Heyndrickxia acidicola: one gene and its partner. The protein of the gene in region 1 binds, or shares a complex with, the protein of each later gene. Links are inferred from orthologs where the notes say so. Each region holds a gene or a part of one and is shown on either strand. Other genes may lie near its edges.

Region 1 (5,103 bases):
AAACACCTAGAGCGATAATACAGGTATCGCATGGGATGGCTGAGCATATTGAAAGATATGGGGGGGTTGCAGAATACCTGACAAGCAAAGGTCTAATTGTTTACGGCAATGACCACCGAGGACATGGAAAAACAGGTGAAAAAGCAGGGGTGTTTGGACATTTTGCAGATAACGAAGGCTTTGAACGCGCTGTGCTGGATTTAAAAGAAATAACAGAGTATATTAAGTGTGAATTTCCGAATATTCCAATCTTTTTGTTTGGTCATAGTATGGGCTCATTTCTCGCAAGAAGTTATGTCCAAAAATACGGACAAGAGATGTTTGGAGTCATATTATCGGGTACAGGAGGCAATCCCGGCATGGCTGGGAGGCTTGGCAAGCTGATTGCTTTAATGGAAATGAAAAGGAAGGGTCCAAAAGCTTCTAGTCCCTTTTTAGATAAACTGGTATTTGGCAGCTATAATAAAGGAATTCATCAGGTGAAAACGAAATATGACTGGCTGTCTAGGGACCAATCCGAGGTGGAAAAATATATTAACGACCTTTATTGCGGACAAATATGCACCTCAGGATTTTTTTACGACTTATTATCCGGGCTGGAAGCTATTCATAAGGAGGAGTACATAAGAAATATCCCTAAAGATTTGCCATTTTATTTTCTGAGCGGCAGTAATGACCCAGTAGGAGGAAAAACAAAAGGAGTATTAAAAGTAATTAAGCAATTTCAAAACAATGGAGTGAAAAATATAGAATACACCTTTTTCCCCGAAGGCAGGCATGAAATGCTGAATGAAACAAATAAAGAAGAGGTGTATCAGTCGATTTTAACCTGGATATTAAAGCAGTTAAACAGAAAAAAGATAGAATGAAAAAATCGACAATAGAGAAGTGCTGAAGCAGAATGAAGGAAGGTTTTGTCATTATCATAGCTCAAGAATCATGTTGAAGCAATAGGTAATGTATAAGGTTCTTTTCGTAATCTTTGTTGCTATTTGAATAAATGAATCTAGGATACACAACAGGGGCTAAGCTTGAAAACAAAATGATTGAAGAGGAAAAGATGCCGCGATGCCTCACTTAATACGGATTTAACACTTTTGGGAAAAGAAACAATTTATTCGAAAACAGCCATGTATAAAACTGGGCACGTCCTAACCCTATATCACTTTACTGAATAAAAGAGTTTAAAAAATAATAGAGTGGGAATAATATATAACTGTTCCAATTAGAAAGCGGGTTTATGGTAGGATAGAGTAGACGTTTCTTTATGCATATTTTAAAGAAATTATAACGATATCCAACTAATCATAAAGGCTGTGAAGGACTTGAAACAAAAAAAGAAATTAATAGTATTAATTGGTCCTACTGCAGTAGGCAAAACAGCATTAAGTATTTATCTTGCTAAGAAATTTAATGGTGAAATTATTAGCGGGGATTCTATGCAGATTTATAAAGACATGGATATTGGAACTGCTAAGATCAAAAAGGAAGAAATGGATGGTGTTCCGCATTATTTAATTGATATTAAGGAGCCGGAAGAATCTTTTTCTGCAGCAGAATTTCAAAAATCCGTACGAGAAAAAATTGATGAAATCCATGCCCGAAATGCTATTCCGATGATTGTGGGCGGTACAGGTTTGTATATTCAATCAGTCTTGTATGATTATCAATTCAGTGATGCAGCCGGCGATGAAAACTATCGAATGGAACTTGAAGAACTCGCTGATCAAGAAGGACCTCTGTTCTTGTATCAGAAGCTCAAGGAAATAGACATGGAGAGTGCAGAGAAAATTCATCCAAACAACATCAGAAGAGTTATCCGTGCACTGGAAATTTATCATTGTACAGGAAAAACGGCTACAGAATATCAAAAAATGCAAGAGCCGGAAATTTTGTATGATACAGCCTTAGTGGGTTTGACAATGGGTAGAGATCAGCTGTATGAGAGGATTAATGATAGAATTGACATGATGCTTAAGGAAGGGCTTCTGGGAGAGGTCAAAACGTTATACGATCGAAAAGTTCGTAATGTACAATCAATTCAAGCCATCGGGTACAAAGAGCTTTATGAATATTTCGATGGCAGGATCAGTTTGGAGAATGCGATTGAGCAATTAAAGCAAAATTCACGCCGTTATGCCAAGCGCCAGCTCACATGGTTCCGTAATAAAATGGACGTAGCCTGGTTCGATATGAGCAATCAAGCAGAAAAACAAAAAAAAATCGAAGATATTTCAAATTATATTGCAGGAAAGCTGGAATTAAAATCGAATACTTTATGATAGAGAAAGAATGAGGAGGATTCCAAATGAAACAAGCAATCAACATTCAAGATCAATTTTTAAATCAATTAAGAAAAGACAATACCTCTGTAACAGTCTTTTTGCTAAACGGTTTTCAACTTCGCGGGCTTGTTAAAGGGTTTGATAATTTTACTGTACTGTTTGAATCTGACGGCAAACAGCAGTTGGTATACAAACATGCCATTTCTACGTTTTCACCACAAAAAAATGTTCAAATTAATTTTGAAGAACCTCAAAGCTAAGAACTTCGTTATCCATATGTAGAACTTTTTAAGGCAAAGGAGTGCACAATACTCCTTTGCCTTTTTATTTGCACCAGGAAATTAAGATTTTTTTCTTGTTTAGCTTGAGAGTCTATCGGATATCTCCGTCTCCTAACTAAGATAAGTCAACATCAACTTGTGAATAACCTTGCTGTGTTTTCTTTTTCTCAGTCGAGACTTCGTAATCCCTAGGCCGATGAGAAAGGCGCTTGCGCTTTTTTTGTTTTCTGAGGGCCTTGGTAAAGACTCTGTTGTTTTTTTAGATCAAGGTAGGTTTTGCTAAAAGAGATAATGGACGAAGAACTTAACAGGGAATATGAAACGAGTGAAAATCATAAACAAAGTCATGAATGGTCATGCAATGAATAAAATGAAAAGAGGCCCATTATTTCTCGGGAAAGCGCAGGAAACGACAGAATCTTTGTATTTGTATCAGTTGAAGGAGGATTTTGTCGTAAATCGCATCCCTGAATACTTACTCTTTAAGTATTATCTAAACAAACATTTAGAATACGGTAGTTGTGTTCTTTTTTGTATAAGGGACTTTTGAAAATAGGCATTTGTCACGTTTTTTTTCTTGTAGAGTATAATGCTGTTAGAATGTGAGGTGAACGCTTTGGATCAACCTATCCGTATGAAAAATAACGGACAAATTAGTATTGTACTAAACGCTCAGCAAAGGGAAGCTGTGAATATGAATGTGATCCATAAAGATGTTGTTCCAAAGACGAATTCCGTAGAGCATGAAGCTTTAAAGGAAATTGAAAATGAATTGTCTGCCCTTGTAGGGATGGATGAAATGAAAAAAATGATTAAAGAAGTTTACGCGTGGATTTACATTAATAAGAAAAGAGAAGCGGCAGGCCTGAAAACAGGGAAGCAGGCCCTTCATATGATGTTCAAGGGAAACCCAGGTACAGGGAAAACAACTGTTGCTAGGCTTATTGGGAAGCTTTTTCAAAAAATGAATGTCTTAAGCAAGGGGCATTTAATTGAAGCAGAGAGAGCGGATTTAGTTGGAGAGTATATTGGCCATACAGCCCAAAAAACAAGAGACTTAATTAAGAAAGCATTAGGCGGTGTACTGTTTATTGATGAAGCATACTCCCTCGGAAGGGGAGGGGAAAAGGATTTCGGAAAGGAAGCCATAGATACTTTGGTTAAACATATGGAGGACAAACAGCATGAATTTATTTTAATTCTTGCAGGCTACTCCAACGAAATGGAATATTTTTTAAGTTTAAATCCGGGACTCCATTCCCGTTTTCCTTTAGTTTTCCAATTCCCTGACTACACAGTGGAGGAATTGATGGAAATTGGCAAACGAATGCTAAAGGAAAAGGAATATTTACTTAGCCATGATGCGGAAAGAAAATTAAAGGAACATCTTTATCATTTAAAAACAAATCTGCATGCATCCAGCTTTTCAAATGGCCGCTATGTAAGAAATATCATAGAGAAATCGATTCGTTCACAAGCAATGAGACTCTTATTGCAAAACAGTTATGATAAGCATGACTTGTTAACCCTTCGAAGTAATGACCTTATCTTTCAAGAGTAGTCACGAGGCTTTATTTGTTCACATCCCTAAAAAAGGGCTTAGATGAACAAATAAAGCCTTTTATTGAAGGAACAGAAGTGAAAAAATACACATTAAATAAGTAATTAACCAAATCTTTTATTGATTTTTGCGCTGAAAAAGGATAAAACCAAATAGGCAGTGTGCAAATTTTTATATAAGTGATTTTAGGTCACTTTTTCATTACTGCCTATACATACAAAAGGGAAAATATAAAGCTGAAGTTTTAGATATTGAAGCTTTTTTGGTAAAATATTATAAACGAGTCCGAGAGGGAGGACAATGGATGGAAGAACAAATGGAAAGAGCCATTTTGGTTGGATGCTGGCTGAACGAAGAGGAAGCCCGTTTTTTATATTCCATGGAAGAACTGGGTGCACTGACAGAAACTGCTCGCGGTGAAATAATTGCAACCGTTACACAGAAGCGGGATCGGATTGATTCCTCTACTTATATTGGGAAAGGGAAGGTGGAAGAACTCCAAGCCCTTGAAGAAGAGCTTGAAGCTGATCTCATCATATTTAATGATGAGCTTTCACCAAGTCAGCTGAGGAATCTATCCAGGCACTTGAATGCTAGAGTTTTGGATAGGACTCAGCTGATTCTTGATATTTTTGCACAAAGAGCACGATCAAAAGAAGGGAAGCTTCAAGTGGAATTAGCCCAGCTTCAATATATGCTCCCCCGCCTAGTTGGCCAAGGAAGTGAGCTTTCAAGGCTTGGAGGCGGGATTGGAACCAGAGGGCCAGGTGAGACAAAGCTGGAGTCCGATCGTCGTCATATCCGGAGAAGGATTGATGAAATAAAAAATCAATTAAGTGCCATTGTGAACCATAGAGAGCGTTACAGGGAACGAAGAAAAAGGAATAAAGCTTTTCAAATTGCTTTAGTCGGATACACGAATGCCGGTAAATCCACTTTGTTTAACAGGCTGTCTTCAGCTGATTCCTATGAGGAA
Region 2 (4,681 bases), 110 kb from region 1 along the record:
CTGCTTTATTGATATCATCAATAGGCGGCTGAAGAGGAGCGGGATTATTTCGAATTAGATTTAAGAATTGCTGCTGCATGGAGGTAGCAAGCTTTTCTGCATCTTTTTGTTGATCTGCTGCTATGACATTTATGCCAACCATAGCATAAGGTTCGTCAAGAATGTCCGATGGCTGGAAATAACTGCGGTAAAGTTCTAACGCTGGCAAAGTATTTTCAGGAGAAAAATGGCTGGCAAATGCAAACGGCAAACCAAGGCTCCCTGCAAGCTGAGCGCTAAATCCACTGGAACCAAGCAGCCAGATAGGGATGTTTAAGCCCTCTCCCGGAATGGCTCTGACCGGCATTTTTGCAGTAGATAATGAAGGATCAAAATAAGCCCTCAGCTCAGCAAGCTGGTGCGGAAAATCTTCTCCGTCACTTCTTCTGTCCCTCCGAAGTGCATGAGCAGTAATCTGGTCTGTACCTGGCGCGCGGCCTAAACCTAAATCTATGCGCCCCGGAAAAAGAGATTCCAGTGTACCAAATTGCTCTGCAATGACAAGAGGGGCATGGTTGGGAAGCATAATCCCACCGGAACCGACCCGAATGCTGGAGGTGCCAGCCGCCACATGCCCAATAACGACAGATGTTGCAGAGCTTGCAATACCTGGCATATTGTGATGTTCTGCCAGCCAGTAACGTGTATATCCCCACTTTTCTGCACGCTGAGCCAGGTCAAGTGTATTTTGGAGAGATTCAGCTGCACTGCCGCCTGACAGGATGGGAGAAAGGTCAAGGACTGAGTAAGAAATATCAGATAATTGTTTATCTTTTTGTAAGCTTGTTTTCTTTTTAAACATCTTGTCAGCTTCTTTCTTTAGTAAATAGATAAGCCTCTTCAAAAGATTAAGGTAAAATTTTTGCGAAGAGGAAATACACATATTGTACCAAGTGTTCTGTATCCCTTAAAGAATTTTGCCTGCAGATGGCAGGAGGGATATATACTTCTCTTTTAGAAAAGGAGCTTATCGACCGGTTTATCAGACAAGCAAGAGGGTAATTCATTGTTAGGCGATAAAGATGGATATAAGAACATACATATCGCAAAACAAATCTATATCTAGCTCAGGAGGTTGTTTCATTGGAAAACAAGGATCAAAAGAAAGTAGATGACGTCTTTGAAAACCGGAAAAATGAGCAGCTTGAAAACTATCGAGTGGACAATAAGAGTAAAAAGCTTACCACTAATCAAGGTTTAAAGGTTTCAGATGATGAACATTCTTTGAAGGCAGGAGATCGCGGACCCACATTGCTGGAGGATTTCCATTTCCGTGAAAAAATGACTCATTTTGACCACGAACGTATTCCTGAACGTGTAGTGCACGCAAGAGGATATGCTGCCCATGGAGTATTTCAGGTATATGAATCTATGTCGGAATTCACAAAAGCAAAATTTTTACAGGATCCTGCAGTGAAAACCCCTGTCTTTGTCCGTTTTTCTACAGTCGCCGGTTCAAAGGGCTCCAGTGATACAGTCCGTGATGTTAGGGGATTTGCAACAAAATTTTATACTGAAGAAGGAAATTACGATTTAGTTGGTAATAATATTCCCGTCTTTTTTATCCAGGATGCGATAAAGTTTCCTGATCTTGTTCATTCCTTTAAACCGGAACCGCATAATGAGATCCCTCAGGCCTCCACAGCACATGATACTTTTTGGGACTTTATTGCCAATAATACAGAATCTGCCCATATGATTATGTGGGCAATGTCCGATCGTGCAATCCCACGAAGCTATCGAATGATGGAAGGGTTTGGAGTGCACACCTACCGATTGGTGAATGCAGAAGGAAAGGGCAGATTTGTAAAATTTCATTGGAAGCCTGTCCTTGGTGTCCACTCACTCGTTTGGGATGAGGCACAAAAAATTGCAGGAAAAGATCCGGATTTCCATCGGCGGGACCTTTGGGAAGCGATCGAAATGAAGAATTATCCTGAATATGAATTGGGAATACAGATCATTGAAGAAGTGGACGAGTTTAATTTTGATTTTGATGTACTGGATCCTACAAAGCTTTGGCCGGAAGAGAAAATCCCCGTTAAAATTATTGGTAAAATGACATTAAACCAAAATGTTGATAATGTTTTTGCCGAGACGGAGCAAGTAGCTATGCATCCTGGGAATGTAGTACCTGGTATCGACTTTACAAATGACCCGCTGCTGCAGGGCAGGCTGTTTTCCTATACGGATACACAATTAATCCGATTGGGCGGCCCTAATTTCCATGAAATTCCGATTAATCGTCCTGTTTGTCCTTTCCATAATAATCAATACGACGGTTATCACCGGATGACAATTAATAAAGGGCCTGTTGCTTACCATAATAACTCGCTGCAAAATAATGATCCAAGTCCTGCGACTGAAGAAGAAGGCGGCTATGTTCATTATCAGGAAAAAGTTGAAGGCCGTAAAATCAGAAAGCGCAGTGAAAGCTTTGAAGATCATTACAGCCAGGCAAAGCTTTTCTGGAACAGCATGTCTAATGTAGAAAAAAAGCACATCATTAAAGCATTCCGATTTGAAGTAGGCAAAGTGAAGTCAAAGGATGTACAGCAGCAGGTTGTAAATGTACTCAGTAATATTGACTCCACTTTGGCAGAAGAAGTAGCGAAGGGAGTGGGGGCAGCAGTTCCTGCAGGCAGCTCTCCTTCAGAAGTAACCGAGTCTTCACCGGCACTAAGTCAATTAAATACAAAGGCTGTTCCTAAAACAAGGAAAGTGGCCCTATTAGCTGCTGATGGCTTTCATGCTGAAGAGGTAGCCGCCGTTCTTGAAGAACTGGAAAAATCAGGTGCCACTACTCATGTAATCAGCCAAAACCTTGGAATGATTAAAAGTTTGGATGGTAAGGAACTTGAAGTGAATGGTACTCTTTTGACAGAGGACTCCGTATTATACGATGCATTGTATGTAGCTGGAGGAGAAAGCTCTGTTGAAAAGCTTGCTGCTCAAAAAGAAACCAAAATGTTTCTGCAAGATGCTTTTTCTCACTTTAAAGCCATTGGAATTGGGAAAGAGGCACTTCCCGTGCTGAAGGCTGCTGGCATTCCGGATGGTTTAGAACCGGTTTCTTCTGTCCCTGGGCTGATAATATATCAGAAATGGGAGGAAAAAGGCCGATTTGCAAAAGAATTGACAGATGCGATCCCTCTGCGGCATTGGGATCGTCAACTATAAAAGATAAAGGCTCTTTTCGTAAACTTTGTTGCTGCTAGTATAAATGAATCTAGGGTACACAGGGCTCAGGATTGAAAACAAAATGACTGAAGACGAAAAGTTGCCATGATGCCTTACTTATTACGGATTTAACACTTTTGCGAAAAGCAATCTATGCAAAAACAGCCAAGATAAAGAGGGCAACTCAAAAGGCGGTTATAAGCGGCCTTTTAAGTTACCTCTTTTTTATTTTTGAACAGAAGAAGGAAAAAGGGAAGAAGAACAATTGATGCGAATAATAGCATGGTGTCTATCTGCTAAGAATCTTTTTGAGCAGAAAAGAACAGGCAGAACGAATAGAGCTGAGCATATCTAGTAATACCCAAAGATTGTTTGGATTCAACGTTAATTAGAGTCGAAGGCAAAAGACTCCTACAAGTTAAGCAAGTTCTTGGGGGATCCCCATAAACATGGAAACCAACAAGCAAAAAAATTACTGTAGCCAAGGTCACTTGGTATCTTTGCACCATTTTGGGCAGCCTCTTTTCATTGATTTAAGGTTGAAGATATCGTTATCTTTTCAATATTTACACGCCCAGAAAAAAAAGTGGCTCCGCCTCCCATATCTGCAATCCGATCTGGAGTCAATTCATTCACAAGCTGGCGTGTTCCTGGCTGGTCGGACCAAAGGCCCTGGCTGACAAGCACTCCTTGAAGGACATCCTCACCAACAGAAGCTTTAAGGACACATTCTCCCCGTTTATTCCAAACTCTCACATAATCTCCGTCCATGATGCCTTCTTTACGTGCATCGTCCTTATTAATGAATACACGCGGCTGTTTTTCCAATGTCCTATGTTTTTTGTTATTTGAAAAAGTGGAATTGAGAAAATGATGATTCGGACCAGGTACAAATTGATAGAAAAAGTCTTCTTCAAATACCAAAGGAATATATGTAGGAAGAGGTGGCAATCCGTCTTGCAGCATGGTTTCCGAGTACAATTCAATCTTACCGCTTGGTGTAGGAAGCCTGCCTGGAAATAATGGCTTTCTGTCTGCTTTTAAATATTGATGGTTCAGCAATTCAGTATAGCCGTAGCCTGAAATGGCAGGGTTATTGGGATTATTCATTGCTTGTTCAATCATATCACTGTCTGTATCTTTTAAAGACTGATGTTCAAATCCCATGTAATTTGCTAATAGCCTGAATACCTCTGAGTTGGATTTTGACTCTCCAAATGGTTGAATAACCGGCTGCTGCAACTGAGCATAATGATGCCAGTAGGATGTGTATAGATCAGTTGTTTCAAAAGAAGACGTTGCTGGAAGGACAATATCAGCATAGTCTGCTGTCTCAGTAATAAAAAGATCATGAACCACTGTAAAAAGATCTTCCCGCAGCAGTCCTTTTTTTACTTTATTTAATTCAGGTGCTACCACAGCGGGATTACTATTGTATACATAAAGGGAATGAATGGGAGGA

Evidence for each region. Proteins that work in one complex are often made in the same cells at the same time.
Region 2: the proteins of hfq (region 1) and A5N88_RS06725 are in contact, whole or in part, in a crystal structure (PDB 3VU3), measured with the Escherichia coli proteins. The link is inferred for Heyndrickxia acidicola from one-to-one orthologs.

The regions. Positions count from the first base shown.
Region 1 is NZ_KV440953.1:1,551,320-1,556,422, reverse strand. The notes cover bases 1,064-3,926. They hold hfq (RNA chaperone Hfq), read left to right. Parts: upstream 1,064-2,308; coding sequence 2,309-2,545; downstream 2,546-3,926. Other genes in these bases: spoVK (stage V sporulation protein K), read left to right, coding at 3,183-3,926; miaA (tRNA (adenosine(37)-N6)-dimethylallyltransferase MiaA), read left to right, coding at 1,326-2,282. Outside these bases: A5N88_RS07230 (alpha/beta hydrolase), read left to right, coding at 1-869; more of spoVK, read left to right, coding at 3,927-4,127; GTPase HflX, read left to right, coding at 4,432-5,103. UniProt on the Escherichia coli protein: RNA chaperone that binds small regulatory RNA (sRNAs) and mRNAs to facilitate mRNA translational regulation in response to envelope stress, environmental stress and changes in metabolite concentrations.
Region 2 is NZ_KV440953.1:1,442,916-1,447,596, reverse strand. The notes cover bases 718-3,670. They hold A5N88_RS06725 (catalase), read left to right. Parts: upstream 718-1,122; coding sequence 1,123-3,219; downstream 3,220-3,670. Other genes in these bases: A5N88_RS06730 (LLM class flavin-dependent oxidoreductase), read right to left, coding at 718-841. In the rest of the region: more of A5N88_RS06730, read right to left, coding at 1-717; A5N88_RS06720 (molybdopterin oxidoreductase family protein), read right to left, coding at 3,745-4,681.